One region of the Pedosphaera parvula Ellin514 genome, then DNA from elsewhere that is predicted to be linked to it. Evidence: riboswitches for the same ligand, from Rfam matches in the RefSeq annotation. Region 1 holds a riboswitch; each other region holds the start of a gene.
The links. A riboswitch is a leader RNA that binds a small molecule or an ion and turns the genes downstream of it on or off. The one in region 1 is predicted to bind cyclic di-AMP.

Region 1 (6,894 bases):
CATGGAGCTGGAACTCGATGGTCGACTCATCACCGATCCGCAAAGATTCGGCTCACGCCTGCAGCCTTATCTGAATGCTTTTGAAACCAATGGAATCAAGAGTTCAGCCGCCATCGCCTACTACGAAGGTGGTGGTGCATTCATCAAGATTTCCAAGTCCGAAAAACCCGAACACCGTCAATTCTACGACCGCCTTGCCCGCTGGGTTCTGGATCGACAGGACCTGGCGGACAGGGCAGTTCGCAACAGCAAGCCAGCCTCAGGCGTAAACCAATAGATGAATGGCTTCCGGAAGATCGTTTGATACCTTCCGCACCACATCTCCCCGCAACATCTGCACGAGCCCTTTGCGTTCGGGCGCGCCAAGAATGAGATGGCTCGCTCCCATCGTGGCCGCGATATCAACGATTGTATCCGCCACGGAATCGCTTACGGCATAACAGGGAATTATTGGATGCCCTTCCGCCCGCGCGTTCGCCAGCGTAAAAATTTCGCGAGCCTCGTCATCGTCCTGCCACTTCCGTGTCTGGTCGAGCTCGCTCAACACTGGCAGTGCGCGCACGAAGAGCAGGTAAAGGGGCCGGTGCGTCTCCTTCGCCTCATTGATGGCAAAATCCAATGTCTTCCCCAATCCTCGAATGGCCGCCATGATGGGGACGCCAGTCGCTGTTTGCGATGGAGCAACGACCTCAGTTTTTGCAATCGGAGTGGGAATGATCGTGTTCGCAAAAGCTCCGCTTGTCTCCGCAGCCAGTTTCTTCCTCTGAATATGTTCGCTTGCTAGGCCGCGTAATATCAAACCTACCGCCAGCACTGTAACAGCAAATACCCGCGCACTCGGCTTGTCCGCAAAGAGCGAAATCTCGATCGCCACCATAATCAGGAACGTAACGAACATCAGCGTTCGTTCCCATTTGGCCAACCCAAGCTTCTTGTCTGTCGAACTGGCCCCGAGATTTGTCGCGATGGCTCCCACCACCCCGACAGCATAAAGATCCGCCAACCCGGCCATATCTTTGACCGCCAGGACAAGTATCGCCGGAATGACCGTCGCCACTATGATGCCGAGGTTTGGCACACCAAACTTATTCAGTTTTTGAAAAGAGGCTGGCAGCTCTCCATCGCGTGACATCAAGTAAGAAATGGCGATCAAATCCACAATGGCGGTATTCACGGCCGAGAGCAAAAGCAACCCAAACACAATGCTCACCACCACGCCGGCAACATGGCCAGCGGCCAGTCCAAATGGTCCGGTCACGAATACCTGCGCCATATAACGCAGCATGTAATCCCGCACCCCGGTCGCACCCGGAGCATCGACATCGTCCTTGTTGATCTGCAGCCCATGCAAAGCATGCATTGCCAAACCGAGCAGCGCGGTGAAGACACAAACCTCAATCATCACCCAGAGAATGGCCTTGCTCGAAGTTTTGGAAACGCACGGTTTCGCATCTGTGCTGCCTGGATTCAGTTTCATCACCCCCGTCGCATTGGCAATCGCTTCCACCCCGGACAACGCCAATACCACTCCGACAAAACCATTCCAGTTTTTCCAAAAGCCTCCTGATAGCGGTTGCAGGTTGTGCACCGCGGTTCCCAAATGTGGCAGACAAAAAATCCCCAACAGCACCACCACCACCAGCGTGGGAATCGAGATGAGAAAGGCCAGACCAGCAGTGTTCTTCGGTCCGAAGAAATTCAAACCGCCGATCAAGGCAATCGCAATCGCGGCAAAAATCTCCGGATGCGCGAAGCCCAGATATTGAAAGGCTGATAACGCACTGATGGCCGCTGTTACAATGTAATCAGCAATCAGCAGAAACGCTCCGACAATCGAAATGATTTCCGAACGATGCCGCACACTCGCATAAACTCCCCCGCCATCGGGATAGTGTTTGCAGATGGACATGTAATTCACCCCGACCAGGGCCGTAAGCAAACACATGGCGGCGATCAGCCAAAACGAACTGTAGCCAGCCACTGCAAACGCGAGACCAATCACGTATGCCTTGCTGGTTCCCCAGTCACCATAAAGAATAGCGGCCGCCCTCGGCGCATCCACATTGCGGGGACGCCGTGTATTACTGGCAATCATAGACCACACCTTTCGCGGTCTGCGGAAAAAGTGCCATAGGCACTCTGTTTGGGTAAGAAAGTCTTGGAAGGCTTCCTGCCCTTAATGTTTACGCACACGAGGTTAGCTGTCGGGCTGGAACCACTAAGTGTTCCCGATGCCGCAGGCACCGTAAGCCCCAATCCGTTTTACCGGAAAATCTGGGTTCCCCGCTGGCCTGAACAGGTCAGACCATTAAGCAGACAAAGAACTAACTAAAACTGTTATCAGTGCCCGCCTGTCAAGTCAAAGCGAGCTATGGCAATCCAACGCGCAACCCATTAGGCTACAGGCAGTTTTATACCAAATCATGCAAAGTTTCAAATTCATGAATTTGCAGTTTCCTCGCACGTATGCGAAAATCCTTTAAAGGATCTTCTTCCAAAAAAACAACTGATCTCGGAAGGCTCAGAAGATTTTCTGGATGAAGAATTTGGGAAGTTTGAACGATATCAACCCAAGCCGTTCTAATTTTCAGAATTATGGCATCTTTTAACATGTGCGGTTATTGCGGTCATCGGATTTCTGATAGTTTAACCCAATGCAAGAACTGCGGCTCCACTGCCTGCACGAAAAATGGCAAGAAAATTCTCAGCGGCCTGTTTTTCTTTTTCGCAGTTCTCCTGATCGTTTTTATCTCCTGGATTTTATAAATCTGCGAAACCTCCGCGCCTTTCCCGGCTAAGCCGGCAAAACCGCGCGGTGAGCAACACTAGAAAAATGTAAATCAGTGTCAGGATGCACATTATCATCCAGCAGTTTGGCTGCGTAGTGTTCCATCAAAATGGAAATCAGGTGACATTTTCGTGACGATTGAACTGATTTTATTTTCTTTGCCTTGCCCAGTCCTTTTTTATTCGAACGACAAAAGTTTTAGGTATTTCGGCATACAGCTTTTTCCCCAGGCGAAAAACTGATTTCTGCAATGGTTTTCGGCTGGCATCAATTGATTTTGAAATCGTGGCGAATTCGTGCGGAGTAGGCAAATTAGCTTGCACAGCCGTCGCCAACATCACGAGATCATGATCATCACCAAGGCGATCACCCAGCAATGTTAAATCGGTGCAATAGGAACCCAATCTCTTCGAACCAAACTGCTTGAGCAGCGCGAAGTGATATCCAAGATCTTTCACCCGCTTTCTCCATTCGTGTAGATTCTCCGGACTGGGTTGGGTCCGGGCTTTCTGAAAGGCCCTGCGTCCCCGCCGATAAGTTGCCTTGAAGCCAATGCAAAGGTCAGATCGCTTGATCTTCCCAATCGGCCAATCCTTTGTGCGTCGCCGCGCGGATTTAAGATTTTTCAATACTTGTTTGCTCTCATGCTTCATTTTTCCGGCAACTTCCTTCTCCTGCTTGATTAAGGATTTGTGCAATTTTGTCAGTGCCGGATTCGAGGCTGCAAACCGATGAGCTGATCGAAATTTTTTGAGCGTCTTGATCAAAACCTCGACATCTCTTCGGGCCGACAAAACCTTCGCTATGTCCCGAAAAGATCGATTTTCCTTATTGTAAAACTTCTTCCCCAGGTTCGCGCGCACCAACCGGATCAACCCACGGATCTTCTTCAAATTCTTTCGAGCCTCGTGAACGGACTCTCCAACTCCCCTCGCATTCCTTTCCTTCAGATGCCTCACCGCGCATCGAGCCTGCCTCCGCGCCGCACGGCGTAGCTCATCCTCAAGCTCTCCCCCCTTTTTGATTTCGTATGCCATGCCTCAACCTTTAAGTTTCCATGCACAACCTGAACTTCAAGCCGTCCCGTAAGGCGATCAGACAGATTCCAATCCAAAGCTTTCTTCTCACATGAATTCACACAATTTGCTGAAACAAAACTCTGAGAGCCTATGCCTGTAGGTAAGTGGCTTGATTATCAACCACTTGAAAAGAGTAACATGCTCTACTGGGATAGGCTCCAAGCCCCAACGTCTTAATAGCAGATATGTGGGATAATTTTGAACTGGCGCAGTCGCGATGAATCCTTCATAATCTCACTCTTAATTGTCGTATTTAGCATGTTTTGGTCAAAAAAAAATAAAGAACAGGAACGATTTTACCTGCTCCCAGGCATGGGTGGTCGGGCTCTTCGTCGTAAACGTAAGATTTTTTTAATCTGGTCCCTGGCTGCAGGTGCTGTGATCTCCGCCATGCTCGCAGTTGGATTTTACTTCGCCAACTTGCGTTAAGTCCTCGTTGCTTTCAAAATTGGCAATCAGACTCGTTCCCGCTCCACTCTTGTATCAGACATTTTGGGGAGCATTTTATGCTTCAGCGCAAACACCGTCCCACACAACACCGCGCAAATCCCCATCGCCACCAGTATCTCCATTGGATTCGGTGAGAAGATCAGCACAAATCCTTTTCCCTTCACCAACGCTGAAAAACTTGAGACACAAAACGGCATCATAAACAGCCGGATTGTTTGCCAGGTTCCCAACTTTACTGCCCCCTTCCCCGACGCTGTCGTGCTGATATAAAGAGCAACCCCAATAATCGCACTCAACCCCAGCGAAGTCATCCACAGCCGCACATTCGCATCGAAATACCGCACCAACACCACCAGATACCAGATGAAATAGCACCACAAAATAAGCCGCGCCTTATTCAAATTCGCCAGATACCGCATCAACATCATCCCGCATTAACCACCAGGCGCCTCTTCTCGTCAATCCTGCCTGCGGGGATCGTTGACTCACATATGGAGAGCCTGGATTGAATCCCGCCACGTAATCTGGCCAACCCCTATTTGCCTCACCAGTTTTCGCTTCTATCAAGACTTTGCATCTCACCTTGTTTTGAATCTGGCTCAACTAATGCTCTCACAAATCAGCACGGTTACGGAAAGAGAAATCACCGACGAAATTGAAATGGACATTACAGTTAAATGCCTTTGTGGCCCGAGTTATACGGTGTATGAAGAGCCAATCTTTGTGGCCCGAGTTATACGGTGTATGAAGAGCCAATCAATGGCCGGTTGCAATTTCCCATTGCTTGTCCAAATTGTGGAGCCGATGGCACATCTCTGGCCAATGAATATATTCGAAAGGCACAAAGCGGGGCTTTGGCGCGTGAACAAAGACGAGCCAATACTTGGTGGCGCCGAGTCTTGAGGTCGGAAGACGAAGGTTCTATCTCACCAATTCTGTCGGGACCAACCAGGTTCCGCTTCTGTCTTGGCATCCTCATCACCAGCCTGGCTTCTGTAGCCGCCATGCTGCTCTGGCATAAACTCAAAGTCCAATTTGATCCCGCCTTCCGTTTTATGGGTTGGGGAGTCGGCTCGCTCGTGGGCATTGTTATCGGCCTTACGATTGGCTTTGCGGCTCGTTTCGCTGCCGGGGCAGGCAGTTTCGGCCTGGCCGGTGTGGCTTCGTTCGCAGCATTTATTTCCGTATTGGGTGGAGAATACTTTGTGATTCACGCTCGCATCAACCTCGCATTGGATGTGGCCACACTGTTTTCTTACGAGAATCTAATCGATTATGCGAAGGATGCCGACAAGGCCGTCACCGATGATGACATAAGGAAAGTATTGGAAGAGCAGGGCTTTTCTCCTCGCGATTTAGACCCCGGAGAGAAGGTTGTGTTTTGCAAAAAACGCTATGCCAGGATCATGGCGGTTGCCTTCAGCAACTTTACACAACACGGTCCCTTGCCCTCTGTTAAAGAATTGGCAAAACATTACGTTAAACAGGGCACAATAACTGACCAGGATATTGTTGAGTTTCGCAAAAGAGAGTTGCCGGAGCTGAGGGAATTTCTGCAGGGAAGACCTTCTCAGGAAGAATTTTCCCGCACTCTTCGTGGCGTGGTTGGCGAAAATCTGTCCCTCAACAAAATGCTTGTGCAGGCTTGGAGCCCTTACTTGGTCCTATGGCTCTTCTTTGCTGCTGTCACGGCCTATAAAATTGCTTACAATAAGTCCGAAACTGAGGATTTCTAATCGTATTTCTATTTCTCGACGGCGATTAACCTTCACTCAAACAAACTCGTCGTCCGCATATGCACCGCATCAATCAACCCTTGATCCGTCAACTTCAACTCCGGTATCGGTGACAGACTTAGAAAGGACAGCGTCATAAACGGCGCTTCCAGCTCACAGCCCATCTCTGCCGCTGCTGCATTCAATCCCGCAATCCGATCGATCACCTCATCCAACGGTTGATCCGATACCAACCCCGCAATCGGCAACGCCAGTTCAGCCTTCACCTGGCCTTGCGACACCGCCACCTGGCCACCCTTCAAATTCTCCAGTTCCTGTATCACCTTCAGAATATCCTCATCGTTCGTCCCCACCACCACCACATTGTGAGCATCATGCGCCACCGTTGACCCCAATGCCCCTTGCTTCAGCTTGAACCCGCGCACAAAACCAACTCCGACATTTCCCGTGGCCCGATGCCGCTCCACCACCACCATCTTCAAAATATCCCGTTCCACATCCGCCACGATCTTCCCATTCTCAACCTTGGGCGTTTCGAGCAACTCCTTCGTGACAATCTGCTGCGGCACAATTTCAATCACCCGGATGCGCCCCGGCTTTTCCGCTTTAACCTCCAGGTCCGATGGCTTATAACGCAAATTCATTGTGCTGCGCGGCTGTGGCACAATCTCAGGATGCTCGCCAAAATACTTCCCATTCTCCGCTACTAGAATTCCCTTTTTATACGTCTGCCGAACCACAATGTTCTTCAAATCATCAAACACAATGAAGTCCGCCCAATATCGTGGCGCAATCGCCCCGTAATTCCTCAATCGATAATGCCGCGCCGTGTTGATGGTCG
Region 2 (6,894 bases), on a different contig from region 1:
CTTCGATCTACCAGCCAGCTTACAAGTAAAGCCACGCTCGTAAATACACCTAAACGCTCGGCTCCATGCACTTTAACCGCCAACGAGAAATGCGGGTTATTGAAAAGCAACAGGTTAATCAAATCGGTTGAGACCACGACTACCGCACCTGCCCGGAAGCCGCCGTACCAGGCGCTCAACATTGCTGCCAAAATGTAGAGGGCGATCGAAGACTCACTTAGAAAGTTGCGCAAGACCAAATCGATTGCCAAGGCCGCCATGGTGGTCAGCAACGCGAGGCCGAACCGTTTCCACGGAGGACGAGATTTCCGCGGCCAAACCGTCTCAATGGTTTGCGGCGGTCGAGACTCCAATCCACCATTTCTACTTTCCGACTTCATTCGGCCTGGAAACTCTCGGGGTTCAATGCCCATTTAACTTAGAAACAAGCGAACGCTTTTCACATTAACAACCGTTTATTTTGCCCTGAGATGGACAATTTCGCAACCCGTTCCCCAACCTAAAAAGCAAGCCGGCTGGCTCCGTAGCCAACCGGCTCCCTCTCACACCCCTTGATTCGTCCATCCGGCGTCCTAGTGTGTTGAGGCATTCCCGCCAGGTGCAGGCAGCTGCAGCATCAAGTTGGGACCACCCGTCCCGGTTCCCATCCAGTAGGTGGGGTATTTTCCGTCCCACTTTTCCACTCTCGCTTTCTCCACCTCCAAGGCTTTGAATTGATAAAGCAGCGGGTTCTGCTGGGCTTCACTCAAAGCCTTGCTCACTTCCCGGATCGCCTGGGCTTCAGCGGAGGCAGCGGTGCGTTTTGCATCCGCCAACCCTGAGGCCTCACGTCTCGCTTTTTCGGCGAGACCGTTTGCTTCCAATTCGATGCGCTCATTTTCCTTTTGTTGCGCCTCATATTTTGCCAGGGAAACCGTTTTCAACTGTTGTGCGATAAATGTTTGGTCTATCGCGCGCTGAATCTCAGGATTCTCATAGGTCATTCCGCCAAACATTCCGACGGTTGTCACCGTGACGCCACGGGTCGAAAAGAAGGTGGTTACATCCTTTTTCACGGCATCAGCAATCTCCTGTTTTCGCGATCTTAACTGATCGAGTGGATATCTCGCTGCTACTTCAGCCGCTATTTGTTGGATGCGACCACGCACTTCATGGTCCATAACATCCGCCAGGGAACCGCTCGGGTACCAATACAGAAACTTTGCGGCGTCATCCTCGGATATAAACGCCGTGCAGTTAAAGCCCATGCTAAAACCAACACTATCCGAACTTTCAATCCAGACGGCCTTGTCATTCGTGCTTCGGGTGCGTGCTTGTCCCCCGACCGGAGAACCGGAATCCGAGGACCACTCGCGCGTTACCGGCGAACGATTTACCTTCACCAGGCGCACGGTTGGAATCCACCTGCCATCATTGCCCATCCGGCCCTCCTGCGACCAGCGATGGATTATCTGCACTCGCTTCGCCGCCACCTTCCGTTGTTTCAAATAATCCTCGGATTGAAAACGCGACTGTTGTGTCGAATCTCCTTCCAGAGGAATCAGGAAGCCAGTTTCAGAAGTGTCAATTTCCACATATTCCGGCCGGTCAAATGGCTTCATACACCCTGTCAAAGTCAATAGAATCAACACGCAAGTGACCGGCGTCGTTGCTTTGGTACAAACCCTGCCTAACTTCATAAAGCAGGCTTGGAGATAAACACCAAAGCATCCCAACGTTACCAGGAGTGTCGCAATTTCCGCCGCGACTTGAACGGCGTCTTTTGCTGCGTCGAACGTCCTTACATTCCGCGCGTTGACATCTCCTCCATTCAGTTGCTGGACTGCCAGATGCGCAGCCATGGACGGTTGATTTGCGGTCAGCCACCACATTTCAGAACCCCAAATCACACTCATTAGCAATGTAAAAAGGGCAATTCGTCGGACAAGATTTTTCCGCAGGAACACCATCCCCAGAACCGTGAGAACCAACACAGCCAGTGCCAATCCGGCCATCGAAACAACCGACGCATTATTGATCGCGCCAATCATAACCCAGCAGGTCATAACCAACTCCGATAGGGTTGCACTGCTGCCACGGTTATTTGCCGTGCATCAATGCAACGCATTTTTTATGTGGGGTGAACGTGGGGACCGCAAACGCGGCCCTAGAGGATCGCCCTTCCAATTGCCGACGAGGTTAGCTGACGGGCTTGGTCCTGGAAGTGACCTTGGCCACGGTTGCCCGCGACCTTACGCCCCGTCCCGGTTTTCCGGGAATCTGGTTCCCCCGCATTGGCTCTCAGGAAGGAGCGCCAATTTAGGCTGCTGCTACTTCAGTTGATGACGTATTCGCACCAACGGAGAAAAATGTCAACACTGATTGGGACTACAATTCCCCCCATAATTTGTAACGTCCTTTGGCATGCGAACTCTGCCTGCCGCAATCCATTGTTCCTCGCAGACATCCAAACATTTTATCCATTTCGGATTTTGATTTTTTCGACTATGTTTTGCGCGTGTCATCGTTTGCAGAACAACTTGCCAATCTTCCCGTCCTGAATCAGGTCACTGTTCCAGACATCTGGCAGCAGCAGGCCGTAGCTGCTCTGCGTGAGGGCAAGGATGTTGTCGTGCAAGCTCCCACTGGCTCCGGCAAGACGCTCATTTTCGAACTTTGGTCCAATGCGGGCAAAAACCGTGGTCAGGCAATTTACACCGTTCCAACCCGCGCATTGGCAAACGACAAACTCGCTGAATGGCGGGCTCGAGGTTGGGATGTCGGCATCGCGACTGGCGACCTCGCAGAAAACCTGAATGCTCCGATTCTTGTGGCGACTCTGGAAACGCAAAAGAACCGTCTCATTCAGGGTGATGGTCCCAGCCTGCTGGTCGTGGACGAGTATCAAATGATCGGCGACCCTGATCGTGGACTGAACTACGAACTCGCCCTGGCTCTCGCTCCACCGCAAACCCAACTCCTACTGCTCAGCGGCAGTGTGGCCAATCCGCAGGACCTCGTTAAATGGCTCTCAAGGCTTGGTCGTCAGGCTGTTCTGATTCGTCACGACCACCGCCCGGTGCCACTGGAGGAAGTTCACGCCAACAACCTTAGCTTTCATGTCCCCAGTGAAATCCGCGGTTATTGGCCGCGTCTGGTCGCTAAATGCCTTGCCGAGGACCTTGGTCCAATCCTCATTTTCGCACCTCGACGTCAGGCAGCGGAATCCATGGCCGCCGAGTTGGCCCGGTATATCCCGACTCCCAATCCGCTTCAACTTGGTAGTGAACAAAAACTTCTGGTTGGAGATCATCTGGCCAAGATGCTCAAGACCCGCATTGCCTACCATCACAGCGGTTTAAGTTATGGCGCACGTGCAGGGGTGATCGAACCGCTTGCGAAAGCGGGCCAGCTAAGGGTTGTGGTCGCCACCATGGGCCTGGCTGCGGGAATAAATTTTTCGTTGCGCAGCGTCGCACTCGCTGGAGCCTCATATCGCCGTGATTATCAGGAGCAACCATTGCGTTCTGATGAGATTCTCCAAATGTTCGGCCGTGCGGGACGCCGCGGTCTGGACGAAACCGGTTTTGTCCTCATCACGGCTAATGAACTCCGCCTTCTTGATGCCCATTCCGCTCATTTGTCTCGCAGCGGCGCGGTTGATTGGAGCGCTTTGCTCGGCATCATGACTGCCGCGGCAAATCATAAACGCGATCCTTTCCTGGAAGCTGTCCAAGTGCAGGAGCGCCTTTTCACCAGCAAACCAGTTTTTCTTGGAGTCGAAGAATCACTGAAACATCCCGTTGTTCCTTGCGGATTAAAAACGGACGCCGAACGGGCTCGGCATGTTCGCCAACATGTCAGGGAAATGCTCAATAGCCGCGGTCAGTGGGAACGCTTCCCAACTCCGGTCGAAAAGCCACTACGAGAGATCTTCATCATGCCCACAATTGTGGAGGCGACCACCACTCCTGTCCCCACATTGGAAGCTCAGGCGGAAGCTGTTGGGTTTGCGGAGGACGAGGGGCTCAGAATCGCCTCCGCTGAATTGCGCTCTGCCTTGACTGAACCGGACGCGCTCGAAAAAGTGGGCACCGGCAATTTATCCGTTTTGTCAGAAGAAGGTGGAGTCAAAACTTACGGGCGCTCCATGACTGTTGCCGATCGCTTGGGCGAAGACCGGGTCATCATTGCAAAGTGGGTCCGCCGCTTGACCAACTGGAATGGACGGCAGGCACCTTTCCCGGTCTGGACCGAAAAGATTGCCCCATTGGTAGAGCAAAAGCTCGCTCTGCAGAGGACGCCGGTGGTTCGGTTCACGAATAACGGGCAGCGCATTCTCGCTCACGTGAGCATTGCCGACCTTTCCATGCGTGTGCCGGTGGATGCCCATGGTGTCGCGCTCTACAAACCAATGACTCGCGAAGTGCTGCACGAGGATTGTGCACGGTGCGTGCTCGTTCCGGTTTGCCGTGAATTACCAACCAGCACCGGCACAGCATTGCTCTGGCGTCGCCTCGGTCTGGTTGATGCTGCCGGTGTCCCCACCCAACGCGGGCAGGTAGTCAGCTTCTTCTCCCAGGGCGATGGTCTTGCCATTGCCGCCGGACTGCAGGATACCTCGTACCCATTGGAAGAAATGATTTATGATCTGGCCAATCTGGATGCTGGATTCCGTTTTTGTGGCGAAGAAAATCGTTGGGGTGGTCGTCTCGCAATCGCCTGCCATCAGATCTTTGGCTCACAATCCATTCCCGGATATTTGGAGAATGGGGTGCCGGTAAAGTATGGTGCCGGTGCGGAACAAGTTGTTGCGGCCGCCCATAAAAATCCCCTCACCAAGCACAATTACGTCACCGATCTGGTCGGAACTGGCGATATCGACAGGATCATCATTGAGTGGCGCAGCACACTCCGACAAGTCTCCCACGCCCCAGATCTGGACTGGCCTCGTTGGCGAGAACTCCAGGCGCTCGCCAAATCCATTCTGAAAGAAACTGAATCCCCGACATTGACCGAACTTCCCCCTTTGGAATACCACCAGACCAAACGTGTGGACCATCGGCTCATCCTGCGAAGGCATTAAGCTATATCGAATGCCGAAAGAAATTTCCGGATGGCAGGAGGGATTTTGGTTTGAGGCAAGGCGGAGGCCGCAGGCGCTATCCTTAGATAGCGACCAGGCCGACAACGCCGCCTCAAATCAAAAGCACCCTGTACCCAAACGACTAACGAAGTTCCCCCTCCCCAAGGCCATAACTTTTTCAGTCTCCACGTTCATCAGGCTTATCGCCTCCTTTCATCCGGTTCTTTTCCCCCATTCCGGAAATTAATTTTGGCATTCGGTATATAGCAAAAAGGCGAGCCAATGATGGCTCGCCTTGCGTATTAAATCCTGCTTCGTTTAGCGGCGGCCTCCGCCACGGCGTTCACCGCCACCGCCACCGCCACCACGTCGGTCATCACGACGACCTTCCTCACGAGGCTCTTGATCACGGCCCTCTTCACGATGGCCTTCCTCGCGGTGACCTTCACCTGCTGGCTGGCTTGCACCTGCTTCAGCACCGGCTCCGCCCATTTCCTGGTCGCGTTCTGCCATCGCCGCTCTGCGGGACAGTTTTACACGGCCCTTTTCATCCACGCCGAGGCACTTGACCCAGATTTCATCGCCAATCTTGACGATGTCTTCAGTCTGCTTCACTCGGAAGTTGGCGAGTTCACTAATGTGCACCAAGCCGTCCTTACCGGGCAGGAATTCCACGAAGGCACCGAATTCTTTTACGGTGACAACCTTGCCGCGATAGATTTTGCCGATTTCGGCTTCGGCAGTCATGCCGACGATGGCATCACGGGCAATCTTCATTCCCTCTGAAGAAACAGAGTAAATGTTAACCGTTCCGTCGTCTTCGATGTTGATCTCGCAACCCGATTCTTCGACGAGGCGCTTGATGTTCTTGCCGCCAGGTCCGATCAACGCACCGATCTTCTCAGGGTTAATCCTGACCGTTTCGATACGAGGAGCGTACTTGCTCATTTCTGTGCGTGGAGCAGCCAGAGTTTTGGCCATTTCACCAAGAATGAACAAGCGGGCCACACGGGCTTTCTCCAAGGTTTCCGCCATCATGTCGTGGGGAATGCCACGCAACTTCAAGTCCAGTTGGAAACCAGTAATTCCTTTTTCCGTGCCGGCAATTTTGCAATCCATGTCACCAAAGCCGTCTTCCGCGCCGATAATATCGCTCAGAAGTTTATAGGCAGAGATTTTGTCAACTGCATCATGTTCGGTGCACATACCGATACTAATGCCAGCGACTGGACGAATCATTGGAACACCAGCATCCATCAACGCCAGGGTGCCACCGCATACGGAAGCCATGGAGGTTGAACCATTGGATTCCATAATCTCGCTCGTCACGCGGATCGCATAGGGATATTTGTCGAGCGGAATCATCGGCTCGATCGAACGCTCGGCCAGAGCGCCGTGACCAATTTCGCGGCGACCAGGTCCGCTGATACGGCCCGTTTCACCCACGGAATAGTTCGGGAAGTTATAGTGCAGGATGAACTTCTTTTCATTGCTCCCGCCGGTGTAGGAATCAAATTCCTGTGCGTCTTCGCCGGTTCCCAACGTGGCCAGCGCCACCGTCTGGGTTTCGCCACGGCTGAACAAAGCCGAACCGTGTGCGCGCGGCAAAATGCCTGCTTCACTGTGAATCGCACGAATGCCATCCAGCGGACGACCATCCATGCGCTTGCCTTCCTTCATGATCAAGCCACGCACAGCTTCCTTTTGGATGTAGTAGGAGGCATCTTTGAGCACAAATTCAGTCACCTTTTCCGCACCGAACTTCTCGACGAGCTTTTTACCCACTTCTTCGAAAATGGCGTTCACGGCGGCTTCACGGGCGAGCTTGG
Region 3 (6,894 bases), on a different contig from region 1:
GAATGCGATTCGCAAGGAAATTCAAAATGTCCTCGGGTAGTTCCACACCCATCGATGCAGCCTTTTTGCGCAAAATCGCCATGCGGGTCTCAATATCCGGCGGTTGCAGGTCGGTCACCAAACCCCATTCAAAACGAGAGACGAGGCGATGCTCCAAGTTCTGGATTTCGCTCGCAGGACGGTCGCACGTCAAAACAATCTGTTTGTGCGCTTCGTGCAGGGCGTTGAAGGTATGGAAAAATTCCTCCTGAATACGCTCCTTGCCCGCTAAAAACTGAATATCATCGATCAGCAGCACATCGGTCTGCCGATATTTTTTGCGAAACTTTGCGATCTGGTTGTTCTGAATCGCATCAATGTATTCGTTGGTAAATTTTTCCGAGGACACATAGGCCACGCGCGCACCTTTCTTATGGCTGAGGACATGGTGACCGATCGCGTGCAACAAATGGGTTTTGCCCAGACCCACACCGCCGTAAAGGAAGAGCGGGTTGTAGGACTTCCCGGGAGCTTGAGCGACCGCCTGAGCCGCCGCATGAGCAAAGTTATTGTTGCCACCCACAACGAACGTTTCAAAAGTATTTTTAGGATTGAACGCCGCTTCGCCCGAGGAACGCTCTGGTGCGGTGGCTTCAACCACCTTAACTTTTTCCGGAATGTCCAGGCCAGCAGGTGTGGTCGAAGCCGTCTGGGTGGCCACGACAAACTTTACCTGTAAGGGACGTTTGGACGTGATGGTCAAAACCTCTTGAAGCAGTCCAATGTAGTTATCCTTAAGCCATACCTCGCAAAAATCGTTTGCCACCTCCAAGACGATGCAGTCTCCATGGATGGCTTGCGGACGCAACGGTGCAAACCACAGATTAAAAGTGTCACCGTTCAACATCGCACGCAGTTTTTCTTGCGCAGCAGTCCAGATATGTTCCGCAGAAATTTGCATGTTTATAGTCCCAAATGCCCCATTTTCCATGATTTTATTCACCTAGCCCCGTAACGCGCCCGTAACACACCTTCATTGCACTGGTTACAAGGACTAATAACATTCGCATTCACCGTTTTTTTTATTGCCCCAATCATCTTGTCTAATGTTTTCCCGAATTGAATGCGTAAGTTTTACTACTGCAACCACTTACAAACAAAAATCTCAAAAGAAACCCTGATTACTACTTCTCGACCGTCGGCCCAACTTTCTGAATCGGTTGTGCGGGGGATGTTCTATTCCAATCCCACCAGAGTTACGAGGACAACATATTAACTTTTATTCACGAGTTATTCACAACCGACGTTCGCCTAATAAAATCAAGGGCTTTTTAACTTCTGAGGTCAAAAAAGGGCACCCCGCGAGCGGGGTGCCCTCGAACACTTATTCACGAACTACACGTCGTAATAGAGGAAGAATTCGTAGGGATGCGGGCGCAGGCGCAATGCATCATGTTCCTTGCGCTTGTTGGCAACCCACATTTCAAGGAAATCCTTGGTGAACACGTCGCCCTTGAGCAGGAATTCGTGATCTTTTTCCAGATGATCCAAGGCTTCACCCAGGCTGCCGGGAACGTTTGGCACTTTGGCCAATTCTTCGGGTGGCAGCTCATAGATGTTTTTATCGAGCGGTTCGCCGGGATCAATCTTGTTAATCACGCCATCCAGACCAGCCATGAGCAATGCAGTGTAGGCGAGGTAAGGATTAGCTGCCGGATCCGGCGGGCGATACTCGATGCGTTTCGCTTTCGGATTATTGCTGAAGGAAGGGATACGAATTGCCGCCGAGCGATTGCTGGCGCTGTAAGCCAAATTCACCGGAGCTTCATAACCTGGCACCAAACGCTTATAGCTGTTGGTGGTTGGATTACAAATGGCGCAGAGTGCCTTGGCATGCTTCAAAATACCGCCAATGTAATGCAGCGCCATTTCGGATAAAGCGGCATATTCCTTGCCGAAGAACAAAGGCTTGCCCTTTTTCCACAAGGATTGATGAGTGTGCATGCCGGAACCGTTGTCACCGAACAGAGGCTTCGGCATGAAAGTAACGGTTTTGCCATGGCGACGAGCCACATTTTTAATGATGTACTTATACAACATCATCGTGTCGGCAGTCTTGACCAGCGTATCAAAGCGGAAATCGATTTCAGCCTGGCCGGCAGTCGCCACTTCGTGATGTTGGCGCTCCACCTTGATGCCCAATTGTTCCATCACCAATACCATTTCGGTGCGGATATCCTGCTGGGTATCGGTGGGAGCTACCGGGAAATAACCTTCTTTATAGCGGACCTTATAACCAAGGTTTGGCATCTCATCGCGGCCGCTGTTCCAAATGCCTTCTTCGGAATCGATGCTGTAGAACGTGCCGTTGGGCTTGTGATCATATTGCACGTTGTCGAAAATGAAGAACTCAGCTTCCGGGCCGAATACGGCCGTGTCGGCAACACCGGTGGAGGTGAGATATTTTTCACCGCGTTGCGCGATACCGCGAGGATCACGGTTATAGGCTTCCTTGGTGCCGGTTTCCGCGATGGTGCAGGTCAGGCTCAGAGTGGGCGCTGCGCAGAATGGATCGATGAAGGCAGTATTGGGATCAGGCATGGCCAGCATGTCTGAAGCTTCGATGCTCTTCCAACCGCGGATGGAGGAACCATCAAATCCAAATCCTTCTTCAAAAACTTCTTCGGTTAACTCGGCCACAGGCACGGTGAAGTGCTGCCAGGTTCCAAAGGTGTCGACAAATTTAATGTCCACCATTTTGGCCCCCTGCTTCTTGGCCATATCAATCACATTCTTAGGTGTGCTCATTCTTGTTGTTATTTAGGTTCAGTCACAAAAAACCCCGTTCTGATTAGAACGGGGAAATTGAAAAAAATATTAAACAGCTTTATCGCCGGTTTCTTCGGTGCGAATGCGAACCGCATTCTCGATGGGACTGACAAAGACTTTTCCGTCACCAATCTTTCCCGTCTTCGCCGCCTTCACAATGGCGGCCACCGCATCGTTTACCTGGGCATCCGCAAGCACAATCTCCAGCTTGATTTTAGGAAGAAAATCGACCGTGTATTCGCTGCCGCGATAAATCTCGGTGTGCCCCTTCTGACGACCAAATCCTTTTACCTCTGAAACCGTCATGCCCTCGACACCCATTTCTGAGAGCGCCTCTTTTACATCTTCGAGTTTGAACGGTTTGATGATGGCTTCAATTTTCTTCATGCGTGCGCGTTGCTGGCCAGATACTAACAACCACCCATGGCCTGTAAACAGGAATATTGGCCGCAAAACAATTTGTAATTATTTCATTGAAAAATTTGCCCATGCCCAATTGCGATGTTAGCTTGTTTTACGCTCAAGATGGCTCATAAGGCTAAAGCCTAATGATGATGGAAAGCGCAACTAATACCTTGGGTCGGGTGTTGACATGACCAAGGTCTCGTGATTAGATAGCCATAAGATTACGCATTGAATTTCGGGCTACGATAAAATTGTTCTTTGTATAGCCCTTTAAGAGTTTCGGTCTTGGCTTGGTACAGGCTAGGATCGATTGTCTACGTAATCCTACTGTTGTACTAATTCGAAAATTCCCCGGGCTCTTCGGTCACCCCCTGACTGACTAGCCCGGTTTTTATTTTTATAAACGGCTTCGATTCCACAGCCTATGAGCAATTTTCTACAAGCTCCTGAACCTCAAGGAAAAGCAGAAGGAAACCCCATGAATTGCTACTTTGGAGAATTCTTCCCAACGGGCCTCATGATGTCGTGAATCCGGGTAAAGCATTCCATAGGAAACCCCATGGCGAGTTTGAGCTGATAATCTCTTTCCAGCACATTGGGGTTCTCACCCCATTTTTGTAAACTATCCCAATCCAGATAGCCGCGCATCCACGCCCAGATCCCGCTCACCGGCACCGGAACATCACTGCCATGCACCATCCGTTCCACCAGCGGCCGCAATACGCATTTATCAATATGCCGCCCGCGCAGAGGCACGTTGAACGCGCTGGTATCCCCATATAAGTTCGGAAACTCCTCCGTCATCTTCGCGAAATCGTAAAAATACTCCGGATCAGTCAAACCACTTTTCGTCGCACAATGCGCCGCAATCACCGTCACTCCGCATCTCAACGGCAACTCCAATATTCTCGGGTTCGCAAATTCTTTGCGCACCACCGGCACCGTGTGCTCACCTCCCGTATGCGCAAGCAATGGCAACTTCGCCTCCGCCATCCGTTCCCAAAACTTTGTAAACTTTTTGTCGCCGCAATTAATATTCTGACAATTCGGCAAACACTTCATCATCACCGCACCTTCTGCCAGGCAACGCTCCAATTCCTCCATCGCATCAGGCCGTGCTGGATGTATCGAAACGGCTGGCAGGAACTCCGCATTCTCTCGCGCCAGCTTCAGCACATAATCATTCGGCACGTAGAACGAACCCACACCATGCATCACCTCTCCCTTTTCGTTGCGCACTTCATCCTGCGCCAAAATCACAATCGCTCCCAACGATGATCCACGCACCCACTCCAATAACTTCGCCACATACAAGCCCTCAAGATCGCCGGTCAACGCCTCTTTCGGCAAGCCAATCCCCTTCAGCATCATCGACGCCAGCGGCTTGTGCCATCCACTCAAATGCAATCGGCATCCCGATCCTCCCGCGCCATTACCCACGATATGCACGTGCATATCAATCGGCTTGCGTTCTCCGGAATTAGTCGGCCTAGCTGTCAACGGTCCTGCAGATTGGTCACTGACCTCGTGTTTCATTTCGATTTTTCTTTCCCCAATATTCTTCCGAGCATATGGAATCGTCCAAGTTGTTCCAATGCCTAATCCCGTGTTGCAATCAACCCTTCTCAGAATCAATTTCAGTCCACTTGAAGCTTTCTTCTGCTCCGGAGCCAAAACATCGAACCGTAGGATTAGCCTCTGCATCAATAACTTACCCTCCGCACCTCCCGATCGCAATTGACATTTTTTCTTAAAAGAGCGAATGGGTCGTGTGTAGTTATGAAGCAGCCTAAGTTGGCCTTCCTTCCTGAAGGTCAACGCGGGGGAACCAGGTTCCTCAAAGCAATTTGAGGATGGGGCGTAAGATTGCGGGTAACCGCGATCAAGGTCACTTCCAGGACCGAGCCCGTCAGCTAACCTCGTCGGCAATTGGAAGGGCGATCCTCTAAGGCCGCATGTCGCGGCTCTCACGGTCTCCCCACAAAAAATGCGTTGTCGCATCGCGCGGCAACCGGGAAAGCGATCACTGATCGCCATGGCCTGTCGCAAACATGCAGGCCGGCGACCAGCCGCAGACCCGGCGGCAAACAAACGCGCGGTGCGCAACCTCAGTAGAAGGTTGTTATGATGGCCAATACTCTTATCCTCGGCCAGGTGTTCCCCAGCGCCCTCATTGGCGTCGCGGCAGTCATCCTCGGCGCCTTGCTCTTCGCAGGTCCGCTGATTTTCGGGACGGTTCTCATCCACGAACGTCAGGTCGGCGTGGTCATCAAACGATTCTCGCCCGGCAAATCCCTGCCACCCGGCCAACTCCTCGCCCTCAATGGCGAAGCCGGTTATCAGGCCGATACTCTTGCGCCCGGTCTCCATTTCGGATTCTGGCGCTGGCAATATCGCATCATCAAAGTCCCCGTCACCATCGTGCCACAAGGCGAAATCGCCCTCGTCGTCGCGGCCGACGGCATGCCGATTCCCTCGGAACGCATTCTGGCCAAAGTCGTCGATAGCGACAACTTCCAGGACGCGCGCAAATTCCTCGTCTACGGCGGCGAGAAAGGCCGTCAACTCGGCATCCTTACTGCCGGCACGTACCGCATTAATACCGCGCTGTTCACGGTCATCACCTCGTACAACGCCCAGGAGCACGGCATGATGTCCCACGATCTCCAACTCCGCCACGTCGAGCCGGATAAAGTCGGCATTGTCACCACACTCGATGGTCGTCCAATCGAGCAAAGTGAAATCGCCGGCCCAATCATTGCCGATCACGACAACTTCCAGAACGCCCAGGCTTTCTTGAATGGCGGCGGTCGACGCGGCTTGCAGGAGCAAATTCTCCTGTCGGGCACCTGGAATCTCAACCCCTGGTTCGCGCACGTCGAACAAGTCCCGATGCTGCAAATCCCCATCGGCCACGTCGGCGTGGTTATCTCCTTCGTCGGCAAAGCCCACGAAGATGTCAGCGGCGTCGACTTCAAACATGGCGACCTCGTCAATCCTGGCCACAAAGGCGTTTGGGTCTCGCCGCTCTATCCGGGCAAACATCCCATCAACACTCGCATCATGAAGGTCGAACTCGTGCCCACCACGAACATCGTCCTCAACTGGGCCAATCGCACCGAGTCGCATAATTACGATGCCAAACTCAGCTCCATCACCGTGCGTTCGCGCGATGGCTTTGCCTTCAACCTCGACGTCTCGCAAATCATCCACGTCGGCGCGCTCGATGCCCCCAAGGTCATCTCGCGTGTCGGCTCGATGCAAAACCTCGTCGATCACGTGCTGCAACCGATTGTCGGCAATTACTTCCGCAACTCGGCGCAGAACTTCACCGTGCTCGATTTCCTCAGCGCACGCAGCGAACGCCAGACCGACGCCGCGGAACACATCCGCGTCGCCATCGGCGCCTACGACGTCCAAGCCATCGATACGCTCATCGGCGACATCAATCCGCCCGCCACCCTGATGGCCACGCAAACCGACCGCAAAATCGCGGAGGAACAACGGAAGACGTACGAGACCCAGGAAGCGGCACAAAAACAGCGCCAACAACTCGTCCGCCAAACCTCGCTGGCCGACATCCAGCAACAAGTCGTCAGCGCCGAGCAAGGCGTCAACATCGCCGAACTCCAGGCCAACGCGCACATCAAGCAGGCCAGTGGCGAAGCCGAATCCATCCGC

Region 2: linked by a shared signal. The riboswitch ahead of CFLAV_RS29700 (SPFH domain-containing protein) and the one ahead of CFLAV_RS19365 (amino acid permease) in region 1 are both predicted to bind cyclic di-AMP.
Region 3: linked by a shared signal. The riboswitch ahead of CFLAV_RS05195 (SPFH domain-containing protein) and the one ahead of CFLAV_RS19365 (amino acid permease) in region 1 are both predicted to bind cyclic di-AMP.

Annotation. Positions count from the first base shown of each region.
Region 1 is NZ_ABOX02000027.1:49,005-55,898, reverse strand. Features, by position in the region: gene CFLAV_RS19370 (DUF4855 domain-containing protein) at 1-277, shown strand, start outside; gene CFLAV_RS19365 (amino acid permease) at 260-2,095, opposite strand; cyclic di-AMP (ydaO/yuaA leader) riboswitch at 2,172-2,325, opposite strand; gene CFLAV_RS19355 (CHAD domain-containing protein) at 2,938-3,825, opposite strand; gene CFLAV_RS19350 (hypothetical protein) at 4,323-4,745, opposite strand; gene CFLAV_RS19340 (hypothetical protein) at 5,058-6,053, shown strand; gene ade (adenine deaminase) at 6,086-6,894, opposite strand, start outside.
Region 2 is NZ_ABOX02000073.1:16,195-23,088, forward strand. Features, by position in the region: gene CFLAV_RS33430 (PAS domain-containing sensor histidine kinase) at 1-380, opposite strand, end outside; gene CFLAV_RS29700 (SPFH domain-containing protein) at 573-2,045, opposite strand; cyclic di-AMP (ydaO/yuaA leader) riboswitch at 2,153-2,315, opposite strand; gene CFLAV_RS29705 (DEAD/DEAH box helicase) at 2,498-5,065, shown strand; partial or broken gene pnp (polyribonucleotide nucleotidyltransferase) at 5,384-6,894, opposite strand, start outside.
Region 3 is NZ_ABOX02000005.1:16,593-23,486, reverse strand. Features, by position in the region: gene dnaA (chromosomal replication initiator protein DnaA) at 1-940, opposite strand, end outside; gene glnA (type I glutamate--ammonia ligase) at 1,375-2,787, opposite strand; gene CFLAV_RS05205 (P-II family nitrogen regulator) at 2,857-3,195, opposite strand; gene CFLAV_RS05200 (amidohydrolase family protein) at 3,700-4,749, opposite strand; cyclic di-AMP (ydaO/yuaA leader) riboswitch at 4,990-5,156, shown strand; gene CFLAV_RS05195 (SPFH domain-containing protein) at 5,338-6,894, shown strand, end outside.